Regions from separate parts of the Mesorhizobium sp. f-mel genome, predicted to be linked through region 3. Evidence: predicted binding sites of a transcription regulator. Region 3 holds the regulator's gene; each other region holds the start of a gene.
What was found. The regulator PhoB, encoded in region 3, activates phosphate uptake and scavenging genes when phosphate is short. The targets are predictions, from matches to a motif close to TGTCATNNANCTGTCAT.
Positions count from the first base shown of each region.

Region 1 (5,380 bases), on a different contig from region 3:
AACGGCGCGAAGGAGGCCATCGTGGCCGTCTTGCGCCCGAAACGATGGAGCCGGCGCAATGACCGACGAACCACTGCTGCGCGTTTCCGCGCTATCCAAATTCTACGGCTCGCGTGTCGGCTGCGAAAACGTCACATTCGACCTTTGGCCGGGCGAGGTGCTGGCGGTAGTCGGCGAATCCGGTTCCGGCAAGACGACGCTGCTCAACTGCCTCTCGACCAGATTGCTGCCGAGTTCCGGCACCGCCAGCTACCGCATGCGCGACGGTCAGTTCCGCGAACTCTACCGCATGAGCGAGGCCGAGCGCCGCTTCCTGATGCGCACCGACTGGGGCTTTGTCCACCAGAACCCCGCCGACGGGCTGCGCATGACGGTGTCCGCCGGCGCCAATGTCGGGGAGCGGCTGATGGCGGTCGGCGACCGCCACTATGGGAAAATCCGCGCCACTGCGGTCGACTGGCTGTCACGCGTCGAGATCGACGAGGACCGCATCGACGACGAGCCGCGCGCCTTCTCCGGCGGCATGCGCCAGCGCCTGCAGATCGCCCGCAATCTCGTCACCGGGCCGCGGCTGGTGTTCATGGACGAGCCGACCGGCGGCCTCGACGTTTCCGTGCAGGCGCGTCTGCTCGACCTGTTGCGCGGGCTGGTCACCGATCTCGGCCTTGCGGCAATCGTCGTCACCCACGACCTCGCAGTGGCACGTCTGCTGTCGCAACGCATGATGGTGATGAAGGACGGCCGCGTCGTCGAAAGCGGCCTCACCGACCGCGTGCTCGACGATCCGCGCGCGCCCTACACCCAGCTCCTTGTTTCTTCCATTCTGCAGGTGTGATCATGGCAACCCCGCTCGTCGTCTCCGATGTCGCCAAGAGCTTCACCATGCATCTGCGCGACGGCATCAAACTGCCTGTCGTCACCGGCGTGTCGTTCTCGATCAGGGCCGGCGAGTGCGCCGTGCTCGGCGGCCCTTCCGGCGCCGGCAAGAGCTCGATCCTGAAGATGCTCTACGGCAACTATGCGGTCGACGAAGGCCAGATCATCGTCCAGCACGAGGACGGGCTCATCGATCTCGCGACGGCGAGCCCGCGCACCGTGCTTGCCGTGCGCCGGCTCACGATCGGCTATGTCAGCCAGTTCCTGCGCACAGTGCCGCGCGTCCCCGCCCTCGATGTCGTCGCCGAACCGCTGGTCGAGCGCGGCGAGGACCGTGAAGTTGCGCGCGGCAAGGCGCGCGCCTTGCTGGGGCAGCTCAACCTGCCGGAAAAACTTTGGGCACTGCCGCCGGCGACCTTTTCCGGCGGCGAACAGCAGCGCGTCAACATCGCGCGCGGCTTCATCACCGAGCACCCGATCCTGCTGCTCGACGAGCCGACCGCTTCGCTCGATGCCAGGAACCGCGAAGTCGTGATTACGCTGATCGCGGCCAAGAAGGCGGCCGGCGTCGCCCTGCTTGGCATCTTCCATGACCGCGACGTGCGCGAGGCGGTAGCCGACCGCGTCATCGACGTGACCGCTTTTGCCGCCGGGAAAATCGCCGCATGACGCGAAAATTGTCGGAAACGCCGCTGGTCCACGAGACAGCGGAAGTCGAGAATTCGACGCTTGGCCGCTGGACCGAAATCGCCGAACGATGCCGGGTTTCGGAGAGCACGATCGGCGACTATTCCTACATGATGCAGGACTGCGGCGTCTGGTGCGCGACGATCGGCAAGTTCGCCAACATCGCCGCCAATGTGCGCATCAACGCCACCAACCACCCGACGTGGCGGCCGACGCTGCACCATTTCACCTATCGCGCCTCGGATTATTGGGACGACGCCGAGCACGAGAGCGAATTCTTCGCCCAGCGCCGCGCCAGACGCGTCACCATCGGCCACGACACCCGGCTTGGCCACGGCTCGACCGTCCTGCCCGGCGTCACCGTGGGCGACGGTGCGGCGGTCGGCGCCGGTGCGGTGGTGTCGAAGGACGTTGCGCCCTACACCATCGTCGGCGGCGTGCCGGCGAAACCAATCCGCGAACGCTTCGACCGCCACACGGCGGAACGTTATCAGGCACTCGCCTGGTGGGATTGGGACCATGCCCGCCTGCGCGCCGCGCTCTACGATTTCCGCGCCCTTTCGGCGGAAGCGTTTCTGGAAAAATACGGCAGCTGAAGGGGGTGAATGGTGAATAGAAGGGCCTTCACCAGCCTCTTCTGGCTGCCACCGTCACCATTCACCATTCACGGCGCGCCGCCCAAGCCTGTGGGCGGTAACAAAACTGACATCAATCCGACACCGCAGGTTCATGGCCTTGCGCTAGCGATGGTTAACAGACCTTCGAAACGCGACTGGACTGGAACTTGCCTATGTCAGCAACCTCAGCCACGCTCGAAATCCGCGGCGTCACCCGCCGGTTTGGCAAGAACACCGCCGTCAGCAATGTCGATATCTCGATCCCGCACGGTCAGATGGTCGGCATCATCGGCCGCTCCGGCGCCGGCAAGTCGACCCTTTTGCACATGATCAACCGCCTCATCGATCCGAGCCAAGGGTCGATTTTCTTTGACGGTGCCGAAGTCTCCAGCCTGCGCGGCTCGCTGCTCAGGCGCTGGCAGCGCGATTGCGCCATGATCTTTCAGCAATTCAACCTGGTGCCGCGTCTCGACGTGCTGACCAATGTGCTGCTCGGCCGGCTCAATCACCGCTCGACGATTGTCAATCTGCTCGGTGTCTTCTCTCGCGAGGAACGGGCCGAGGCGATAGCGGCGCTCGAGCGTCTCGACATTGCCCGCACGGCGCTGCAGCCGGCCGGCACCTTGTCCGGCGGCCAGCAGCAGCGCGTCGCGATCGCCCGCGCCATGATGCAGCAGCCGAAAGTTATCCTCGCCGACGAGCCGATCGCCTCGCTCGACCCGCTCAATGCCAAGGTGGTGATGGATTCGCTGCAGGACATCAATCTGCGCGAAGGCATGACCGTCGTCACCAATCTGCACACGCTGGATACTGCGCGCACCTATTGCAACCGCATCATCGGCATGGCTGCCGGCAAGGTCGTGTTCGACGGCCCACCCGAAGATCTCAACCGTGAGGCGGTGCGCATGGTCTACGGTGCCGACAGCAATGGCGGCGAAATCTCCGAGGCCATCACCTCGACCAGCGTCACCATCAAGCAAAAAATCGCCGCATCCGCAGGACCGCTCGAGCCCGCATTTCCTGGCTATTAGTTCCATGATCCCCGACAGGTGGATACCGGTATCCAGAAAGGATCATGGACAAACAAAAGAGCGCCTGGATCGCCAGCCCGCGTCAAGGGCGCTGTCAAAATTCGAACGCTACCGGCGCGATGCCGGAATCAACAGGAGAGACGCGAAATGTTTAGAAAGATACTTTTCGGTGCCGTTTCCATCCTCGCCATGGCGATGGGCGCGGTCCAGGCACAGGACCTGAAGGAATTCCGCGTCGGCATTCTGGGCGGCGAGAACGAAGCCGATCGCCTGCGCAACTATCAGTGCTTTGCCGACCACATCAAGGAAGTGCTGGGCGTCGAGAAAGTTTCGCTGTTCCCGGCCGCCGACTACGACGGCGTCATCCAGGGCCTGCTCGGCGGCACGCTTGACTATGCCGAGCTCGGCGCTTCCGCCTATGCCAAGATCTATCTCGAAAACAAGGACGCGGTTCAACCGATCCTGACGACGATCCAGACCGACGGTTCGACCGGCTACCATTCGGTCATGGTCGCCCGTGCCGATTCCGGCATCAAGACACTCGCCGACATGAAGGGCAAGAAACTCGGTTTCGCCGATCCCGATTCGACTTCTGGTTATCTGATCCCAGTCACGTCACTGCCCAAGGACATCGGCCTGGATGTGAAGAGCTACTTCGCGTCGACCGGTTTCGGTGGCGGCCATGAACAGCTTGTCCTTGAAGTCCTGAAGGGCACCTTCGATGCCGGCACCACCTGGGCCTCCGGCGTCGGCGATTTCAAGGACGGCTACAGCTCGGGCAACCTCCGCAAGATGGTCGACAAGGGCGTGCTCAAGATGGACGACCTCGTCGAATTGTGGCAGTCGCCGATGATCCCGAACGGCCCGTTGGTCTTGCGTACGTCCATCGACGCCGGCGCCAAGCAGAAGATCACCGATTTCCTGACCAAGCTTCCGGAAACCGATCCGGCCTGTTTCTCCGCGATACAAGGCGGCGACTTCAAGGGCTATTCGCCGGTCACCCCGGAATTCTATCAGGCAATCATCGATGCCCGTAAGGCGAAGATCGGCTCGTAAGTAAACTGCCACAACGCCGCCGGGCCATGTGCCGCCGGCGGCGTTGCCGCATCAGGGGCCGGGGATCTATCGATGAGTGCGACCGATGTTTACCACGCGCCTGCGCTTTCACCGGAGGCAGCCACAGTCGAGCGGCACTGGCGCGACCTCGCCGCTCGCCGGCGCCTTTACACGATCGGTGGCCTGGCTTTCCTGTTTCTTGCACTCTCTGGCTCGCTCTGGTTCGCCAACGAAACCAACGCCGGAAAGTTCTTCGACCGCCTTTCCTACATCGCCGACTTTTTCACCGAATTGAAGCCGCGCGACTGGTTCGACCCGGTGCGCGCGCTGTTCGACCTGCCTTCCGCCTATGACGATGGCAGCCTCAAGTTCGACTACCCCGAAGGTCGGGTCTACCTGACCCAAGGCATCTACATTCCGGAGTATTTCCACCGGATGATCGAGACGCTGAACATTGCCCTGTTTTCGACGCTGGTGGGCTCCACATTCGGTTTCCTGCTCTGCTTCCTGGCTGCAGGCAACATCACGGCCAGCCGCTGGCTCCGCTTCACCACGCGCCGCTTCCTTGAAATCGTCCGCGCCTTTCCGGAAATCGTCATCGCCGGCTTCTTTCTGGCGGTCTTCTCGCTTGGACCGATTCCGGCGATCCTCGCGGTCAGCATCCATACCGTCGGCGCGCTCGGAAAAATGTTCTTCGAAGTGGTCGAAAATGCCGACATGAAGCCTGAAGAAGGCTTGCGGGCTGTTGGCGCCAACTGGATCGAACGGGTGTGGTTCGGCATCGTGCCTCAGGTCCTGCCCAATTTCATGAGCTACTTCCTGCTCCGCTTCGAGATCAATGTGCGCGCTTCGACCATTCTCGGTGCCGTCGGCGCCGGCGGCATCGGCGAATCCCTGCGTCTTTCGATCGGCCGGGGCCATGAGGCCAAGACCATTGCCATCGTCTTTCTGCTGTTCTGCACGATAGTCTCTGTCGACCAGTTTTCGGCATGGCTGAGGCATCGTCTTGTCGGCCGGCAGGCGTTCGCATACGGGCGCGGAGAGTAACACCATGAACGCCGATGCCATCGACGACATCGCCGCTCGCCACCCGGACGCCTTCCGGCGCTCCCT
Region 1 covers NZ_JBSPTO010000007.1:62,673-68,052, reverse strand. The annotation lists gene ACWUKX_RS11860 (alpha-D-ribose 1-methylphosphonate 5-phosphate C-P-lyase PhnJ) at 1-62, shown strand, start outside; gene phnK (phosphonate C-P lyase system protein PhnK) at 59-835, shown strand; gene phnL (phosphonate C-P lyase system protein PhnL) at 838-1,545, shown strand; gene ACWUKX_RS11845 (DapH/DapD/GlmU-related protein) at 1,542-2,159, shown strand; gene phnC (phosphonate ABC transporter ATP-binding protein) at 2,354-3,211, shown strand; gene phnD (phosphonate ABC transporter substrate-binding protein) at 3,359-4,267, shown strand; gene phnE (phosphonate ABC transporter, permease protein PhnE) at 4,340-5,314, shown strand; gene phnE (phosphonate ABC transporter, permease protein PhnE) at 5,319-5,380, shown strand, end outside.
Region 1: phnC (phosphonate ABC transporter ATP-binding protein) is a predicted target of PhoB. The motif match lies at 2,267-2,283, and genes of this name have one in related genera.

Region 2 (5,380 bases), on a different contig from region 3:
GTCGCCATCCTGTTTGTGGCGCTTCTGGTGCCGCTGCTGATCCCGAAGGTGCCGCGCAAGGGGCTGAACGCAATTTTGTTCTTCGGGGCGCTGCCGATCGTTGCTTTCATCCTGCTGGTTGGCGGCGTGTTCGGCCTGCCGCATGTCGAAACCTCGCTATGGGGCGGGCTTCTGGTGACGCTCACCCTGTCCTTCGTCGGCATTGCCGTGTCGCTGCCGATCGGCATTGTGCTGGCGCTGGGGCGGCGATCGAAGATGCCGATCGTCAAGATGCTGTGCGTCATCTTCATCGAGACGGTTCGCGGCATCCCGCTGATCACCGTCCTGTTCATGGCCAGCGTCATGCTGCCGCTGTTCCTGCCGGCCGGCGTCACCTTCGACAAGTTCTTGCGCGCGCTGATCGGTGTCTCGCTGTTTGCCGCTGCCTATATGGCCGAAGTGGTGCGCGGCGGCCTGCAGGCGATCCCCAAGGGCCAGTATGAGGGTGCGGATTCGCTCGGCCTCGGCTACTGGCAGAAGATGGGCCTGATCGTGCTGCCGCAGGCGCTGAAGCTGGTCATTCCCGGCATCGTCAATACCTTCATCGGCATGTTCAAGGACACCAGCCTGGTCTCAATCATCTCGATGTTCGACCTGCTCGGCGTCGTCAAACAGAATTTCTCCGACGCCAACTGGGCAACGCCGCAGACGGCCAGGTCCGGCCTGGTGTTCGCTGCCTTCGTCTTCTGGATGTTCTGTTTCGGCATGTCGCGTTATTCGATGTTCACGGAACGCCGGCTCGATACCAGCTACAAACGCTAAGAACAAAAAAGGGAACCTTCCATGGCCACAGAAAATGCAGTCAGCGCGGAAGAGATCAAGGTCAATGCCGCCAAGATGCAGGTTTCCACCACCGACGTCGCCATCGACATCATCGCTATGCACAAATGGTACGGCGAATTCCACGTGCTGAAGGATATCAATCTGAAGGTGATGCGCGGCGAGCGCATCGTCATTTGCGGCCCTTCGGGCTCCGGCAAATCGACGATGATCCGCTGCATCAACCGGCTGGAAGAGCACCAGAAGGGCAAGATCATCGTCGATGGCAAGGAATTGACCAACGACCTCAAGAAGATTGACGAAGTGCGCCGCGAGGTCGGCATGGTTTTCCAGCACTTCAACCTGTTCCCGCATTTGACCATCCTGGAAAACTGCACGCTGGCGCCGATCTGGGTGCGCAAGACGCCGAAGAAGCAGGCCGAGGAAATCGCCATGCACTTCCTCACGCGCGTCAAGATCCCGGAACAGGCCAACAAATATCCCGGCCAGCTTTCCGGCGGCCAGCAGCAGCGCGTCGCCATCGCCCGCTCGTTATGCATGAACCCGCGCATCATGCTGTTCGACGAGCCGACCTCTGCGCTCGATCCCGAAATGATCAAGGAAGTGCTGGAGACAATGGTCGGCCTCGCCGAAGAGGGCATGACCATGCTCTGCGTCACCCACGAGATGGGCTTTGCCCGCAAGGTCGCCAACCGTGTGATCTTCATGGATCAGGGCCAGATCGTCGAGCAGAACACGCCGGCCGAGTTCTTCGACAATCCGCGCCACGAGCGCACAAAACTGTTCCTGTCGCAGATCCTGCACTGATCGCTCTCACGCGAATCAAAAGAGCCCGGCCGAAATCCTGCCGGGCTCTTTTGCGTCTGGGCCGTCAGCCGGCGATTGCGCCCAGATTGCGAGGCCGTACCTCATGAAAAAGCCGTCCCTCGTGAAAAAGCTTGGGCGTTTTCTCGCCATTCTGGTGGTGGCAATCGTGCTTGCCGTGGTTTTGGGCACATTCATTCCACGGCCGCTCTTGCCGGCGGCCGCCGCCGATCCCGTAGCCACCAGGCACATCCTGGTGCTGAAAAATCCGATCCACACCGATATCGCCGTCCCGGTCGATGACGACGTGCGCAAGCGCTTCCATTTCCTGGTCGATGGCGGCATTCCGGCCGACATGGCTGGGGTCCGCTACATCGTCTTCGGCTGGGGAGGCCGCGCCTTCTATCTGGAGACGCCGACCTGGTCGGAACTGAAGGCGGTGCCGGTGATGAAGGCGCTGACACTGGACGCATCGGTGATGCATATCAATGTCGCCGGCAACGTTGTCGAGCCGCACCCCGACGTCGCCGGCTTCGACATCAGCGAGGAGCGTTTTGCGGCGCTGCTCGACTTCATCACCGCGAGTTTCCAGCAAGGGCCGAACGGTCCCATCCCAGTCGAGAATGCCGCCTATTCCAGGTTCGACCGCTTCTACGAAGCCAACGGCCACTTCAACGCACTGGTTGGCTGCAACACCTGGACAGCGGCGGCTCTGCGTATCGCCGGCCTGCGGACAGGCTGGTGGAATCCGCTGCCGGCCTCGCTCGACCTGTCGATGCGGATTTATAATTGATGCTTGGCACTAGTGTCCGACGGTTCCGGCACCTGCCGGCCATAAAGCCAATCGAGATCGGCGGCGAGCCTTTCCGGAGAGCGCAATCTCAGAAACAGGTTGCGCGCGACCGCCACCGGCCCGGAAGCGTGCCAGGCGAGACGGTTGACAGCACCGCGGCGGGCGACCTTGGCGATGCGCGGGCGCCGCACCTTTTCCCAGGCGGCAAGGGCGTTCCAGGGGTCGGCAGGCGAGGCGGCGACAAAACCTGCAAGGGTTGCGGCATCCTCGATCGCCATCGCCGCGCCTTGCGCCGCAAACGGCGTCATCGCATGCGCAGCGTCGCCGATCAGCGCGATGCCGGCGGGCGTTGTCCATGGCTGTGCCTGGTCGACCGTATGGATCGGCCATGCGGTCCACGGGCCGGCATCCTCGGCAAGCCGGGCCAGTGCTGCCGCCGTGCCACGCATCGCGCCGACGAGGATGTTAGGGTCGGCGTGGCCCGACCAGCCCTCGGCGATGATCTCGCCCCTGGTGAAGGCGGCCAGGTTGAACGCCGTGCCGTTGCTGACCGGATAGGCGACGAGGTGAAAACCGGGATGCAGGAAGGCGGTCACGCAATTGGCGGCGCCGACCGCCGCAAGCGCTTCTCCCGCGACACTGTCTGCACTGATCGTAGCGCGCCAGGCAAGCTCGCCCGAAAACCGGCTTTTGGCCGCAAACCCGCCAAGAGCACGGATAGCCGACCACACGCCGTCGGCGCCGATCAGCAGAAAGCCGTCGGCTTCGACCGTCTTGCCGGCAATCTCGACTGTTGCCGTGGTATGGCGCGGTCCTGCGGCGATGCCGCCGACGCGCGCGCCGGTGACGAGACTGATGTCGGGCTGTTCGGCAAGGCGCGCCATCAGCGCGTCTTGCAGATCGGCCCGATGAGCGACGAGATAGGGCGCGTGCCAGCGCCTTTCGGCTTCTTCGCCAAGCGGCACCCGCGCCAGCTCGCGCAGTGTGGCGGCGTCCTTGAGCACGACCGCCTCCGGCCGCACCGCCGCCGGCAACAGCCGGTCGAGCACGCCGAGCTGGCGAAGGATGCGCGTTGCGTTGGGTGACAGCTGGATGCCGGCGCCGGCTGCTTCGAGGCGCGGCGCCTGTTCGAACAGCCGCACCAGATAGCCGCGTTCGGAAAATGCCAGCGCCGCAGTCAGTCCGGCGACGCCGGCTCCGGCGATAACGACCTGCCGGGACCGGATGTCGTCCATGGGGATGGCGTGCGCCTCAGGCTGCCTGAGGGATATAGAGGCATCCCGCAGGCTGCGTTTCCGTCGCCTTCAGCTTTGGCGAATAGCGAAAAAGCGTCGAGCAATAGGGGCAGACCTTTTCATTGTCGTCGCCCATGTCGAGAAACACATGGGGATGGTCGAAAGGGGGGTTGGCGCCGGTGCACATGAATTCCTTCACGCCGATGTCGATCGCCGCATAGCCCGCATCGTTCTGGAAATGGGGAATGGAACCGCTTGCCATCGTCGTCTCCTACATTTGCCGCATGACCCCGGATCACGCGCAAAAAATCAAAATTCCCGCCGCGTCCTTTGCGAGTCCAAGGGCGCGCCGCGCTGTAGCCTGGATTGCATCTGGATCATAAGCTGTCTCTTTGCAAGATCGATGAAATCAAACTGTCGTAAAAGCCTGTCACAGGATAAGCTAAGCCGGTTAAGGCATGGCCCCGAAAACCGAATTCGGTTCGCTGGGGATCGTGCGTAGCTTAAGAGCGGTAGAGCGTCCTTTGCGCGTCCGCAAAGACGCGCGGCGCTGTGGCCAGCGGGTGCGAAACGAGCAGGAACCATGAACGAACTAAAGCCGGTGCAGAGCGAATTCACCACTGTCGAGGTGGCGAGCCCCGAGGGCGGCAACCCGGACCGCTTCGTGAACCGCGAGTTTTCCTGGCTGCAATTCAACCGCCGCGTCCTCGAGGAATCGCTAAACGCCAACCATCCGTTGCTCGAGCGTGTCCGCTTCCTATCGATTTCGGCCGCCAATCTCGATGAGTTCTTCATGGTTCGCGTCGCCGGTCTCGCCGGCCAGGTCCGCGAAGGCATCACGCTGAAGAGCCCGGACGGCCGCACCCCCGAACAACAGCTCGAACAATTGCTGCGCGAAGTCGAGCGTCTGCAGGAAGACCAGCAGAAAAGCCTTTCCGCGCTGATGCTGCTGCTCGACAAGGAAGGCATCGAGAGCATCAGCCGCGATGGGCTGACCAAGGACGAGAAAACCTGGCTCGAGGATCATTTCCAGGAGCAGGTGTTTCCGGTGCTCACACCGCTGTCGATCGACCCGGCGCATCCATTCCCGTTCATTCCCAATCTCGGCTTCTCGATGGCCCTGCAATTGCGCCATCGCAGGAATGGCGAGGAGATGAGCGCGCTGTTGCGTCTGCCGGTGGCGCTGAAGCGCTTCATCCGCTTGCCCGACCGCAAGCGTCATGTCCGCTTCATTCCGCTGGAAGAAGCGGTCGGCCTCTACATCGGCAAGCTGTTCCCCGGCTACGAAGTCAAGGGTTCTGGAACGTTCCGCATCATCCGCGACAGTGACATCGAGGTCGAGGAGGAGTCCGAGGATCTCGTGCGCCTGTTCGAGACGGCGTTGAAGCGGCGCCGCCGCGGCTCGGTCATCCGCATCGAATTCGACAAGCTGATGCCGGCCGAACTGCGCGAGTTCGTCGCCGGCGAGCTTGGTGTCTCATCGAGCCGCATCAGCGTGCTCACCGGTCCGCTGGCGCTCAGCCAGATTTCCGAGATCGTCGCCATCGCCCGCGACGATCTCAAATTCACGCCCTATAATCCGCGCTTTCCCGAGCGCATCCGCGAGCATGGCGGCGACTGTTTCGCCGCCATCCGCGAGAAGGACATCATCGTTCATCACCCCTATGAATCCTTCGACGTTGTGGTGCAGTTTCTGCGCCAGGCGATGGCCGACCCGGAAGTCGTGGCG
Region 2 covers NZ_JBSPTO010000009.1:151,252-156,631, forward strand. The annotation lists gene ACWUKX_RS14515 (amino acid ABC transporter permease) at 1-801, shown strand, start outside; gene ACWUKX_RS14520 (amino acid ABC transporter ATP-binding protein) at 823-1,626, shown strand; gene ACWUKX_RS14525 (TIGR02117 family protein) at 1,730-2,416, shown strand; gene ACWUKX_RS14530 (FAD-dependent monooxygenase) at 2,407-3,651, opposite strand; gene ACWUKX_RS14535 (zinc-finger domain-containing protein) at 3,668-3,913, opposite strand; gene ACWUKX_RS14540 (RNA degradosome polyphosphate kinase) at 4,235-5,380, shown strand, end outside.
Region 2: ACWUKX_RS14540 (RNA degradosome polyphosphate kinase) is a predicted target of PhoB. The motif match lies at 4,056-4,072, and genes of this name have one in related genera.

Region 3 (5,380 bases):
TCTATCTTAAGGGTTTGCTTGCCGACGTCGGTTCGGACGAAGCGATTTCGACAAGCGTCACGCCTTCGAAAACCAGCGGCGACATCGATCTGACCTTCGGCGACGATGCCATGCTGGCGCTGGCGCGCGGCCGTGGTGCGACCGAAGGCGAAAACGGCATGCTCACGCTGACGAGCGGTGCATCATCGCTGCTGGTCGTGTTCAACGGCGGCACGGTCAAGCTCACCGCGTTGTCGCCGGGGCCTAGTGGGACGGCGGTCGCAAAGGGCACGGTGATCGAGGCGCTGGACAGCACGGCGCCCGCTGCGAGCGGCCAGGCATTCCTGCGCGTCATCGATACGCCGGAAGCATCGCGAAAAATTTCCGACAAGGAGATCGTCTGGCTCGACACGCTGAAGAGCGCCGGCCAGATCGAAAGCCGGTTCAACTCGATCTTCTTCTTCACCGGCGCAAGCCGCGAGCCGGAACTGGCCGGTGTTTGGGGCGCGGTCGTCGGATCGTTCCTGACAATGATCGTTACGCTCGCCATCGCCTTTCCGATCGGCGTTTCGGCGGCGATCTATCTTGAGGAATTTGCGCCCAAGAACCGGCTGACGACGATCATCGAAGTGAATATCAACAATCTGGCGGCTGTGCCTTCGATCGTCTTCGGCCTGCTTGGACTTGCCGTATTCCTGAATTTCTTCGGCATGCCGCGCTCGGCCCCGGTGGTCGGCGGCATGGTGCTGGCGCTGATGACCCTGCCGATCATCATTATCGCCTCGCGCGCTTCGCTGCGCGCCGTGCCGCCGTCGATCCGCGAGGCGGCGCTTGGCATCGGAGCGTCCAAGGCCCAGACCGTATTCCATCACGTCCTGCCGCTGGCGATGCCGGGCATCATGACCGGCACCATTCTCGGAATGGCGCATGCGCTGGGCGAAACCGCGCCGTTGCTGATGATCGGCATGGTCGCCTTCATCGTCGACATTCCCGGCGGCTTTACCGATCCCGCGACGATCCTGCCGGTGCAGATATTCATGTGGGCGGATTTCCCGGAAGCTGGATTCCAGCAGAAGACTTCGGCGGCGATTTTGATTTTGCTGCTGTTTTTGGTCATCATGAACGCCATTGCAGTGATACTGCGCAGGCGCTTCGAGCGGCGCTGGTAAGGGGTAGAGGATATGAACATCATGACGGAAGCCGGCGTCGAACAGAAACTGAGCAGCGGAACCAATGCCCCTTCGATCAAGATGAAGGGCGAAAAGGTCTCTGTTCATTACGGCGAGAAGCGAGCTCTGTTCGACGTGGACCTCGATGTCCGCGAAAACCAGGTGACGGCGTTGATCGGCCCATCGGGCTGTGGCAAGTCGACCTTCCTGCGTTGCCTGAACCGAATGAACGACACGATCGATATCGCGCGGGTGAGCGGCAAGATAACGCTCGACGGCGAGGATGTTTACGACCCGAAAATCGATGTCGTCGAGTTGCGAGCTCGAGTCGGCATGGTTTTCCAGAAGCCGAACCCGTTTCCGAAGTCGATCTATGAAAACGTCGCCTACGGTCCGCGCATTCACGGCCTGGCCAGGAGCAAGTCCGAGTTGGACGGCATCGTTGAATCGAGCCTGAAGAAGGCCGGTCTGTTCAACGAGGTCAAGGATCGCCTGCTTGAGTCGGGCACCGGTCTCTCCGGCGGACAGCAGCAGCGCCTGTGCATCGCGCGCGCTATCGCCGTGTCGCCGGAAGTGATCCTGATGGACGAGCCCTGTTCGGCGCTGGATCCGATCGCCACCGCCCGCGTCGAGGAACTGATCGACGAACTGCGCCAGAACTACACGATCGTCATCGTAACCCACTCGATGCAGCAGGCAGCGCGCGTGTCGCAACGCACGGCGATGTTCCATCTCGGCTACCTTGTCGAGGAGGGCGCGACCGACAAGATGTTCACCAATCCCGACGACAAGCGCACCCAGGACTACATCACCGGCCGGTTCGGCTGAGCGGTCCGGCGGCGAATTTCGAACACGAGGACAGTATCATGGGTGAACACACCGTCGCGTCTTTCGACGAGGAACTGGACCGCATCGACAGGCTGATCCGCGACATGGACGAGCTCGCCGCCGCGATGGTCGCAGCCTCGATCCGCGCGTTGCTTGCGTCAGACAATGCGATGGCGCAGCGTGTCGTCTCGGACGACGCGATCATGGATGCGCGGCAGCGCGAACTCGACGACAGCGCGATCACGCTGATCGCCAAGCGGCAGCCGATGGCGCAAGATCTGCGCGCCGTGGTTGGCGCAATCCGCATGGCCGGTGATCTCGAGCGCATCGGCGACCTGGCCAAAAACATAGCCAAACGGGTCAGCGCCGTCGGGCAGAGCGCCACGCCGCGTAATCTGTCGCACGGTATCGACGCGATGGCGGATCTCGTTCTTGTGCAGCTCCGCGGGGTGGTCGAGCACTATGTGTCGCGCAATGCCGGCGCGTTGAAAGAACTGCGCGCCGACGACCAGAAGATCGACGTGAAATATACGGCGGTTTTTCGCGAACTCCTGACCTACATGATGGAGGATCCGCGCAACATCACCGCCTGCACGCATCTGCTGTTCTGCGCCAAGAATCTCGAGCGTATCGGCGATCATGTCACCAACATCGCCGAAAACGCCTACTTTGTCGTGACCGGGCAGCAATTGCCGGCGGATCGCCCGAAGCTCGACGAAACGACGATGTCGGCGCCGGCGACATGACAGGAGTGACCGGCCGATGATCGCGCCGCGCATCATGGTGGTGGAGGATGAAGAGCCGCTGGGCGTCCTCCTCCGCTACAATCTGGAATCCGAAGGCTATCAGGTCGAGGTGGTGACGCGCGGCGATGAGGCCGAAATCCGGCTGCAGGAAAACGTGCCCGATCTTCTGGTGCTCGACTGGATGGTGCCGGCGGTTTCGGGCATCGAGCTTTGCCGGCGCCTTCGGGTGCGTCCCGAAACCGAGCGGCTGCCGATCATCATGCTGACCGCGCGCGGCGAGGAGAGCGACCGGGTGCGCGGCCTTTCCACCGGGGCCGACGACTATCTGGTCAAGCCGTTCTCGACACCGGAATTCATGGCCAGGGTCAAGGCGCTGCTGCGCCGCGCCAAGCCGGAAGTACTGTCCAGCGTGCTGAAGGTCGGCGACATCATGCTCGATCGCGAATCGCACAGGGTCTATCGCAAGAAGAGCGAGATCCGGCTCGGGCCGACCGAATTCCGGCTGCTCGAATTCATGATGCGGCACCCGGGTCGGGTCTTCTCGCGCAGCCAATTGCTCGACAATGTCTGGGGCGAGACGATCTACATCGACGAGCGCACGGTGGACGTCCATGTCGGCCGGTTGCGCAAGGCGGTCAACAACGGCCGCATGCCCGATGTCATCCGCACCATCCGCGGCGCGGGCTATGCGATCAGGGAAGACTAGGGATGTGCTGATATTCAGGTGGTGCCGGCCTGCGAACGCCGGCTTCCTGGGCTTCCGGTGCTCACGTACCCAAAGTACGCTCCGCTCCGGTTCTCGGAACCCACCATTCTCGACTCGGCCTGACCTGAATCTCAACACACCCCAAGTCGCGATCCGGGGATCCCTGCCTTCGAGTTCAAGCCACGTTCTTTCCGACCGGGCCGGCTCGTGCCTGGATGCTCGGCGCGAAGATCTCCTGGTCGACGAAGCTCAGCGCCCGCATGGCGCAGCCTTCTCGGATCAGCGGCAGTTCGTTCGGCTCGGTGTCGAAGGAAATCGAACCCGAATGCTGGCCGCCGGCGGTCTGGGCGATCGCCTCGCGCAGGGCCGGCTCGATCAGGTCGAAGGCGGCAGCGCTGGCACCGACCATGGCGACCGGCGCCGGATCGATCAGCGCGAACAGGCTGCCGAGCCCGAAGCCGAGCGCCTCGCCGGCCTTGCGGTAGGCTTCGCGCTCCGGTCCGTCCGTCTCGCGCGCCCGGGCCGCCAGTGCCCGCATCTCGGCGTCGCTGACATCGGCGACCGGCTCGGCGTTCTCGCTCAATTGCCTTGCGTTGCGCCAGATAGCGTAGTTGCCGGCATAAGCCTCGACGCAACCGCGCCGCCCGCAGCGGCAAAGCGCACCGCCCGGCCGATGAATCATGTGGCCGAATTCGCCGCCTGAGGAATGGGTGCCGGTGAACAGCTCGCCCTTCAGCACCAGCCCCATACCGATGCCATGCGAGAGCAGGATGGCGATGAAATCGTCGCGGTAGCGATCCGGGTCGCGCCAGCGCAGCGCCACGGCCATCATGTTGCAGTCGTTCTCCATGATGGCCGGGATGCCGAACTCGCGTTCCAGAATGTCGGCGAAGGCGATGTTCGTCTGCGGCGTGATCGGCGACCACAACATGGCGCGCGCATGGGAATCGGTAATACCCTGGATCGCCAGCGCGATGCGGGCGACGCTTTGGACGTCGAGGTCGGGGTCTTCGAGCCGGCGCCGGACGATGGCGACACATTCGTCGATCAGCTCGTCGCGCGACATGGTCAGCGTGTCCAGCCGGCGCTGTTCCTCGGCGACCACTTGTCCGGCATAGTCGATGACAGCGACCGACAGGGAATTCAGCGACAACACGACGGCCAATACCGCAGCGGCCTCCGGATTGAGGCTGAGGCCAACCTGCGGCCGGCCACGTTTCAGCGAAACGGTCTCACTCGCCTTGCTCTCGGCCAGGATGCCTTCGTGGATCAGGTCGGAAGAGATCGCCGATATGGTCGAATGGCTGAGGCCGGTGGTTGCGGCGATCTCGGTCCGCGACGGCTGGCCTGCGCGGCGTACGGCCGAAATAACCATCGCCCGGTTGCGCCGGCGCAAATCGTCATGGCGGATCCCAACCGACATTGTTTTGCTTCCTATTGCCGCGGCCGCTCATGAATCGGAAGCCGTCGGGCCGACAAATACTGGCAGAAGCAGAAGGACCTGTCATTGTTTATTCCGAGGCTCGAAAAAAAGCCGGCAGGACACCAAAATCCATCAGAATTCATGTTGACAGTGCTTCGGCGTTGGATCAGTATTTTTTCGAGGCTCGAAAAAAAGAGCTTTTGTGCAGGCCTTGGGGCCAGTTGGTCGCGCCGTACGCGGCGCAGGGAGGAATATCATGAATAGATTCACAGCCGCCATTCTGGCGGGGGTCGCCATGTCGCTGACGCTCGCGTCGGTCGCACAGGCGAAGGACAAGGTCATTGGTGTTTCGTGGTCGAACTTCCAGGAAGAGCGCTGGAAGACTGACGAAGCCGCCATGAAGTCGGCGATCGAGGCCGCCGGCGACAAGTATATTTCAGCCGATGCACAGTCCAATCCCGGCAAGCAGCTGACCGACGTCGAGAGCCTGATCTCGCAGGGCGCCAACGCGCTGATCATCCTTGCGCAG
Region 3 covers NZ_JBSPTO010000005.1:204,279-209,658, reverse strand. The annotation lists gene pstA (phosphate ABC transporter permease PstA) at 1-1,148, shown strand, start outside; gene pstB (phosphate ABC transporter ATP-binding protein PstB) at 1,161-1,976, shown strand; gene phoU (phosphate signaling complex protein PhoU) at 2,015-2,722, shown strand; gene phoB (phosphate regulon transcriptional regulator PhoB) at 2,739-3,428, shown strand; gene ACWUKX_RS10225 (ROK family protein) at 3,604-4,851, opposite strand; gene xylF (D-xylose ABC transporter substrate-binding protein) at 5,108-5,380, shown strand, end outside.

Region 4 (5,380 bases), on a different contig from region 3:
CACCGGAGGGATGAACATCCGAAAGGGATTCTCAGCCGAGTTCGCCGGCTCCTCCAGCGCGAGGGACACGCATTTTCAGGTCACCGGGCCGGTCGTGGCCGACCTTTTTTCGGTTGCCGCCGAAGATTGGCGCTTCGTGAGCGGCGAGCTCCTGGAAGGCGACACCTGGCAAGTGGCCACGCTTCCCGCGGCTCCCGGTCAACCGATGCTGGCGCGGGCGGTTGCATCCGGGCCGGATGCCAGTATCGAAACGAACCACAACTTGCTGATCGGGGCATTTTCCGTCGCCCGCAAATCGATCCGCATCATGTCGCCCTATTTCCTGCCGGATCGGGAACTGATCAGCGCGCTGACGACCGCCGCCAGGCGAGGCGTCGAGATCGACATCGTGGTACCGGCGGTGAACAATCTCTTCCTTGTCGACCGGGCGATGACGGCGCAATTCGATCAGGTCCTAAAGCACTATTGCCGCGTATGGCGCACGGAGGGCTCGTTCGATCATTCGAAGCTGCTGTCGGTCGATGGAGTTTGGGCTTATATAGGATCCTCCAATCTTGATGCCCGGTCCCTGCGGCTGAATTTTGAGATTGATGTAGAGGTTCTTGATGCAGGCTTTGCCGCGGAGATTGAAGCGCGGATCGGATCGGCAATCGCCTCCGCCGCGTCTGTAACGATCGAAACCTTGAGAGCCCGGCCCTTCATCGTCCGCCTGTTCGACCGAGTGTTGTGGCTGGGATCGCCCTACCTTTAGAGGCTTTCTCGTTTTGTCGGGGGGAATTCGGGTGACGCAGCCATCGCTCCTTTTGAGCGCCGCATCTCGTCAGGGCAGGGAAGCAGCGATTGCAGATCCTATTTGAGTGAGACAAAGCTAAGTTTTGAAGGAAGTGAGGACGAGCAGCAGACTCATGCAAAGAACTGGACATAGCTTTCCTGCAAGTGTGCTCAAATCCATTCGCGACAGAAAAAACCGCAAGACGAAGGCTGCGCCGTCAGAAGGGACACGCCCCGCGGGGACTCTGGTCGCATCTTACAACGTTCACAAATGCGTGGGCGTCGACAGAAAGTTCGATCCCGAACGAATCGGTCGCGTCATCCGGGAAATCGGCCCGGATGTCATTGCGTTGCAGGAGGCGGACAATCGCTTTGGAGATCGTGCCGGCCTTCTGGATCTGCGGCGTCTCGAATTGGAAACAGGCCTGGTGCCGGTGCCGGTGTCCGGAAACGGCAAAGGGCATGGCTGGCACGGCAACGTTCTGCTTTTCAAACGGGGCATCGTTCGCAATGTCCATCAGATAAAGCTCCCGGGGCTGGAGCCGCGCGGAGCACTGGTTGCCGAAATCGATCTGGACGAGAAACGAACTCTGCGCATTATCGCAGCCCATCTCGGCTTGCTGCGCCGATCGCGCTCCGAACAGGCCCGTGTCGTGCTCGAAATCATGAACAGACCGGACGAAAAACCAACACTGCTGCTCGGCGATTTGAACGAATGGCGACTCGGAAACCGTTCCGCGCTGAATACGCTGCACACGACTTTCGGTCCCGCGCCGCCGGCGGTCCCCACCTTTCCATCGAGTCTGCCGCTGCTGTCGCTCGACCGGATCATGGCAAATCGACACGGAATGATCTCAACCGTCGAAGCCCATGACACGCCGCTTTCGCGGGTCGCCTCCGATCATCTACCGCTTACAGGATTCGTTCGCCTATGATGTAGCTGCCCAGCCCCATGGATAGAGATCGGTTCAAAGGGAAGCTCTTGTCTAGGATACGGGGCGGTGTCGTGCCGATTTGGGCGCATGGCTAGCCTGCAGCTACTGGATCTTAGAGCGCAAGCGATCCGTCACGAACTGCATCAACACCACGATGGTGAAGATCACGAGAATGATGGTCGAGGCATTCTTGTATTGGAAAAGATCGAACGCGACCTTCAGCTCCTGGCCGATGCCACCGGCTCCAACGAGGCCGAGAACAACAGACGAGCGCACTGCCTTTTCAAGCGCAAAGAGCGTGGTGTTTATCAGGGACGGCAAAGCGTCGGGCAGAACTGCCCCGCAGAGGACAGAGAACCGACTGGCCCCGATTGCAAACAGCGCTTCCTGAGGTCTTTCGTCGGCATCCTCCATCGCCTCGGCGAAGAAGCGCCCGCAAAAACCGATCGTATCGACGACGATGGTCATGGTTCCAGCAACCGCCCCGAGACCAACGGCTGACACGAAAAGAAGTGCCCAGACCAAATCTGGAACGGTCCTAAACAATGAGACCAGAATCCTGGAGATATGCCGGAACGGTCCGAGCGGGGTTATGTCCATGGCCGAGAGCCAGGCAAATGGCAAGCTGAGGACGACACCTATTGCTGTCCCCACGAGCGCTATCTGAAACGTTTCGATCATGCGCCAGAAAACCCGCAGGAGGAACCCTGGCTCGACATTTGGGGGTATCATGCGGCCGACGAGATGGGCCATGCGGGGCACTCCCCCTGCCAGTTGTTCCGGCGAATGTGCGACCTGCCCGGCGGAAACGATCACGAGAGCGGCCAAAGCGACGGCAAAGCTGAAAGTGAGGGGCGAGATCGATGGAATCCGGCTCGGCGAAAGGCGGTCATGCATCGAAGACGTCTTTCAAATCAGCGCGGGTCACATGCGCCGTCGGCCGGTCGAAGAAGACCTTGCCCGCCTTGAGCGCTATCAAGCGATCGGAGTAGTCGAGAGCATGTTCCATGTCGTGCGTGGTGTAGACCAAGGTGATCGCTTGTTCCTGGGTGAGCTCGGAGAAAACTCGCATCACATCATGTCCGGCCGCCGGATCGAGACTTGCCGCCGGTTCGTCTGCTATCAAAAGCTTCGGACGCCGGATCAACGCACGGGCAATCGCCACCCGCTGCGCCTGCCCTCCAGAAAGCGCGGCGGTGCGGGCGCCTGCCTTGCCGAGAAGCCGCACGTCGGCGAGCGCCTGCATCGCTTCCTCGCGCCAGTGTTGCTTTGCGATGGAATGGTGCCAGCCGCGCCAGCCGCCGGGCAGCCCGAGCTTGCCCTGCAAAACGTTTGTAAGAACGGATTGGCGGCTAACCAGTCCGTGGTGCTGGAAGACAAATCCGATCTGCCTGCGTATGCGCCGCAGCTGGGCGACGGACGGCGCCGAGCGGAAGCTCTCGCCGAGGGTGACGACCTCGCCACCGCTCGACGGTAAAAGACCGATGAGGCATTTGAGCAGGGTGGATTTTCCAGCACCGTTCGAGCCAATCAGGGCAACCCGTTCGCGCGATGCTATGTTGAGGCCGATACTGGAGAAAACGACCTTTCCGTTCGCATAGCTCTTCGCAAGATCGTGCGCGCGAATGATGGCTGTCATAGTGACCTCTTGGCCCAGACGGGACTACGAAATAGACCGGCGGTTAACCGCCGGCCTTTGCGATGAAAAGGAGCAAGCCTCAGTTTACGAAGTCGGTGAGGGTCTCGATTCCGATCGTGCGGTACATCGAGCGGACATAGTCGTAGTCCGAGTCCCTGACATCAGTCAGGAAGAAACCGCCCTTGAATTTCTGGTTGTCCTCGCCTGTCAGGATCGCTTTCATCAGCTCGTTGCCATTCTTCGCAAAGGCATCGCGGACCTTGACGAACACGTCGTCTGAAATGTCCTTACGGGCGACAAGAATGTCGTTCGGCAGATCGCGGCCCCGTGCGATTACCGAAAAGGCGATGTCGGGGAACGCTTCCCGGACCGAGTTCAGATAACCGAAATTCAAGCCGATAGCGGCGATGTCGCCGCGGATGAGAGCCTCAGCCGCGATATTGCGCGATATGATCACTGGCTCGTAATCGGTGGCATATTTCAGGTTGAAATCGGCCAGCGCCTGCGCGGGGCCGAGGTGCTGGGAGGTCGAGCCTACCGAGCCGAATGCAATCTTCTTGCCCTTCAAGTCTTCAATCGAGCGGATCGGTCCATTCGCCAGGACGGCGATCTGAGCGAAATAATCGGGGCGCTGCCAGGCAACAACAATCTTCGGCTGGCTTAATTCCTTCATGACCACGTATTCAGCAGGACCGGTCAGGACGAGATCGACCTGCCCGGAATTCATGGCCTCGACGGCGGTGGTCCGCGAGCTGACCGGAAACAGCTCGATATCCAGGCCGGTCGCCTCTTCAAGAGCGGTCTGGAAAGCGCCGAATTCCTGCTGAAGAGCCTCCAGTCCCTCCATGTCGGTTACCGCGAATTTCACCGGCTCCGCAAAAGCTGGAAGAGCGGAGGCAAGCGTCAGGGCGAGTGCGGTTGCGATGGTGCGGATCATCATTTTTCCTTTGCTGTATAGACAGGAAACTGTTACCCGCTAATCCGTATACGCAGCAGATGACGTGCTCGTGACATTCGTCGGCGCCACCGGCAGGCTTTGCTTTAGAGGGATACAGTGAACTGGCACATCCAGGGTGGTCGCATCCTTACCGACCGGGGACTTGAAACCGCGGACCTGAGCATTGCCGGCGGGATACTGTCAGAGATCCAAGCGGCCCATGCGTCCATAATCGATGCCGATGGTCTGCTCGTGCTTCCGGGGATCGTCGATATTCACGGCGACGGCTTCGAGCGGCAAATCATGCCGCGGCCGGGTGTCCGCTTCGACACGGCGCTGGCGTTGAAAGATACGGACCGCCAGCTTGTCGCCAATGGAGTGACCACAGCCTTTCACGGCGTCACGGTGTCATGGGAGCCCGGACTTCGCTCGCTCGAAGCCGCCAAGCAACTGATCGGCGCGCTCTGCGATCTCCGCGATACTCTTAGCTGCGATACGCGTGTGCATCTGCGCTGGGAGACCTTCGCGCTTGATCAGATGGCGCAGGTCATACAATGGCTCTCTCTTTGGCCGCGACCGATCATTGCTCTCAACGACCATACGACCGGGTCGGTATTGAACGGCACGATCGCCCGCAAGATCGGCCAGATGGCGGAACGGTCTGGCTTGAGCCGTGAGCAGTATATGGCGTTGCTCGATCAGATTTGGTCCCGCCGGGCCGACGTAGCGATCGCGATCGGGAAGCTGGCCGCGACTGCACGGGCCAATGGCAATGTGCTTCTTGCCCATGACGAAGCGTCTCCCGAAGAACGTATGCATTTCCGCGGTCTCGGTGCAAAGGCTTCGGAATTTCCACTGACGCTCGAAACGGCGAAAGCCGCGCGGCAAATGGGCGAGGATGTGATCCTCGGCGCGCCCAATGTCGTGCGCGGCGGCAGCCATAATGGAGCGCTGAATGCCACCGAGGCCATCAGAGCCGGGCTCTGCACGGTGCTGACCAGTGACTACCACTATCCCTCGCCTTTGCATGCGGCCTTCAGGCTGTCTTCTCCGGGGGCCAGCGATTTCCCCATGATCTGGAATCTGGTCTCGGCAAAT
Region 4 covers NZ_JBSPTO010000003.1:112,668-118,047, reverse strand. The annotation lists gene ACWUKX_RS06750 (phospholipase D-like domain-containing protein) at 1-751, shown strand, start outside; gene ACWUKX_RS06745 (endonuclease/exonuclease/phosphatase family protein) at 906-1,706, shown strand; gene phnE (phosphonate ABC transporter, permease protein PhnE) at 1,809-2,603, opposite strand; gene ACWUKX_RS06735 (phosphonate ABC transporter ATP-binding protein) at 2,596-3,345, opposite strand; gene ACWUKX_RS06730 (PhnD/SsuA/transferrin family substrate-binding protein) at 3,425-4,282, opposite strand; gene ACWUKX_RS06725 (alpha-D-ribose 1-methylphosphonate 5-triphosphate diphosphatase) at 4,400-5,380, shown strand, end outside.
Region 4: ACWUKX_RS06725 (alpha-D-ribose 1-methylphosphonate 5-triphosphate diphosphatase) is a predicted target of PhoB. The motif match lies at 4,342-4,358, and genes of this name have one in related genera.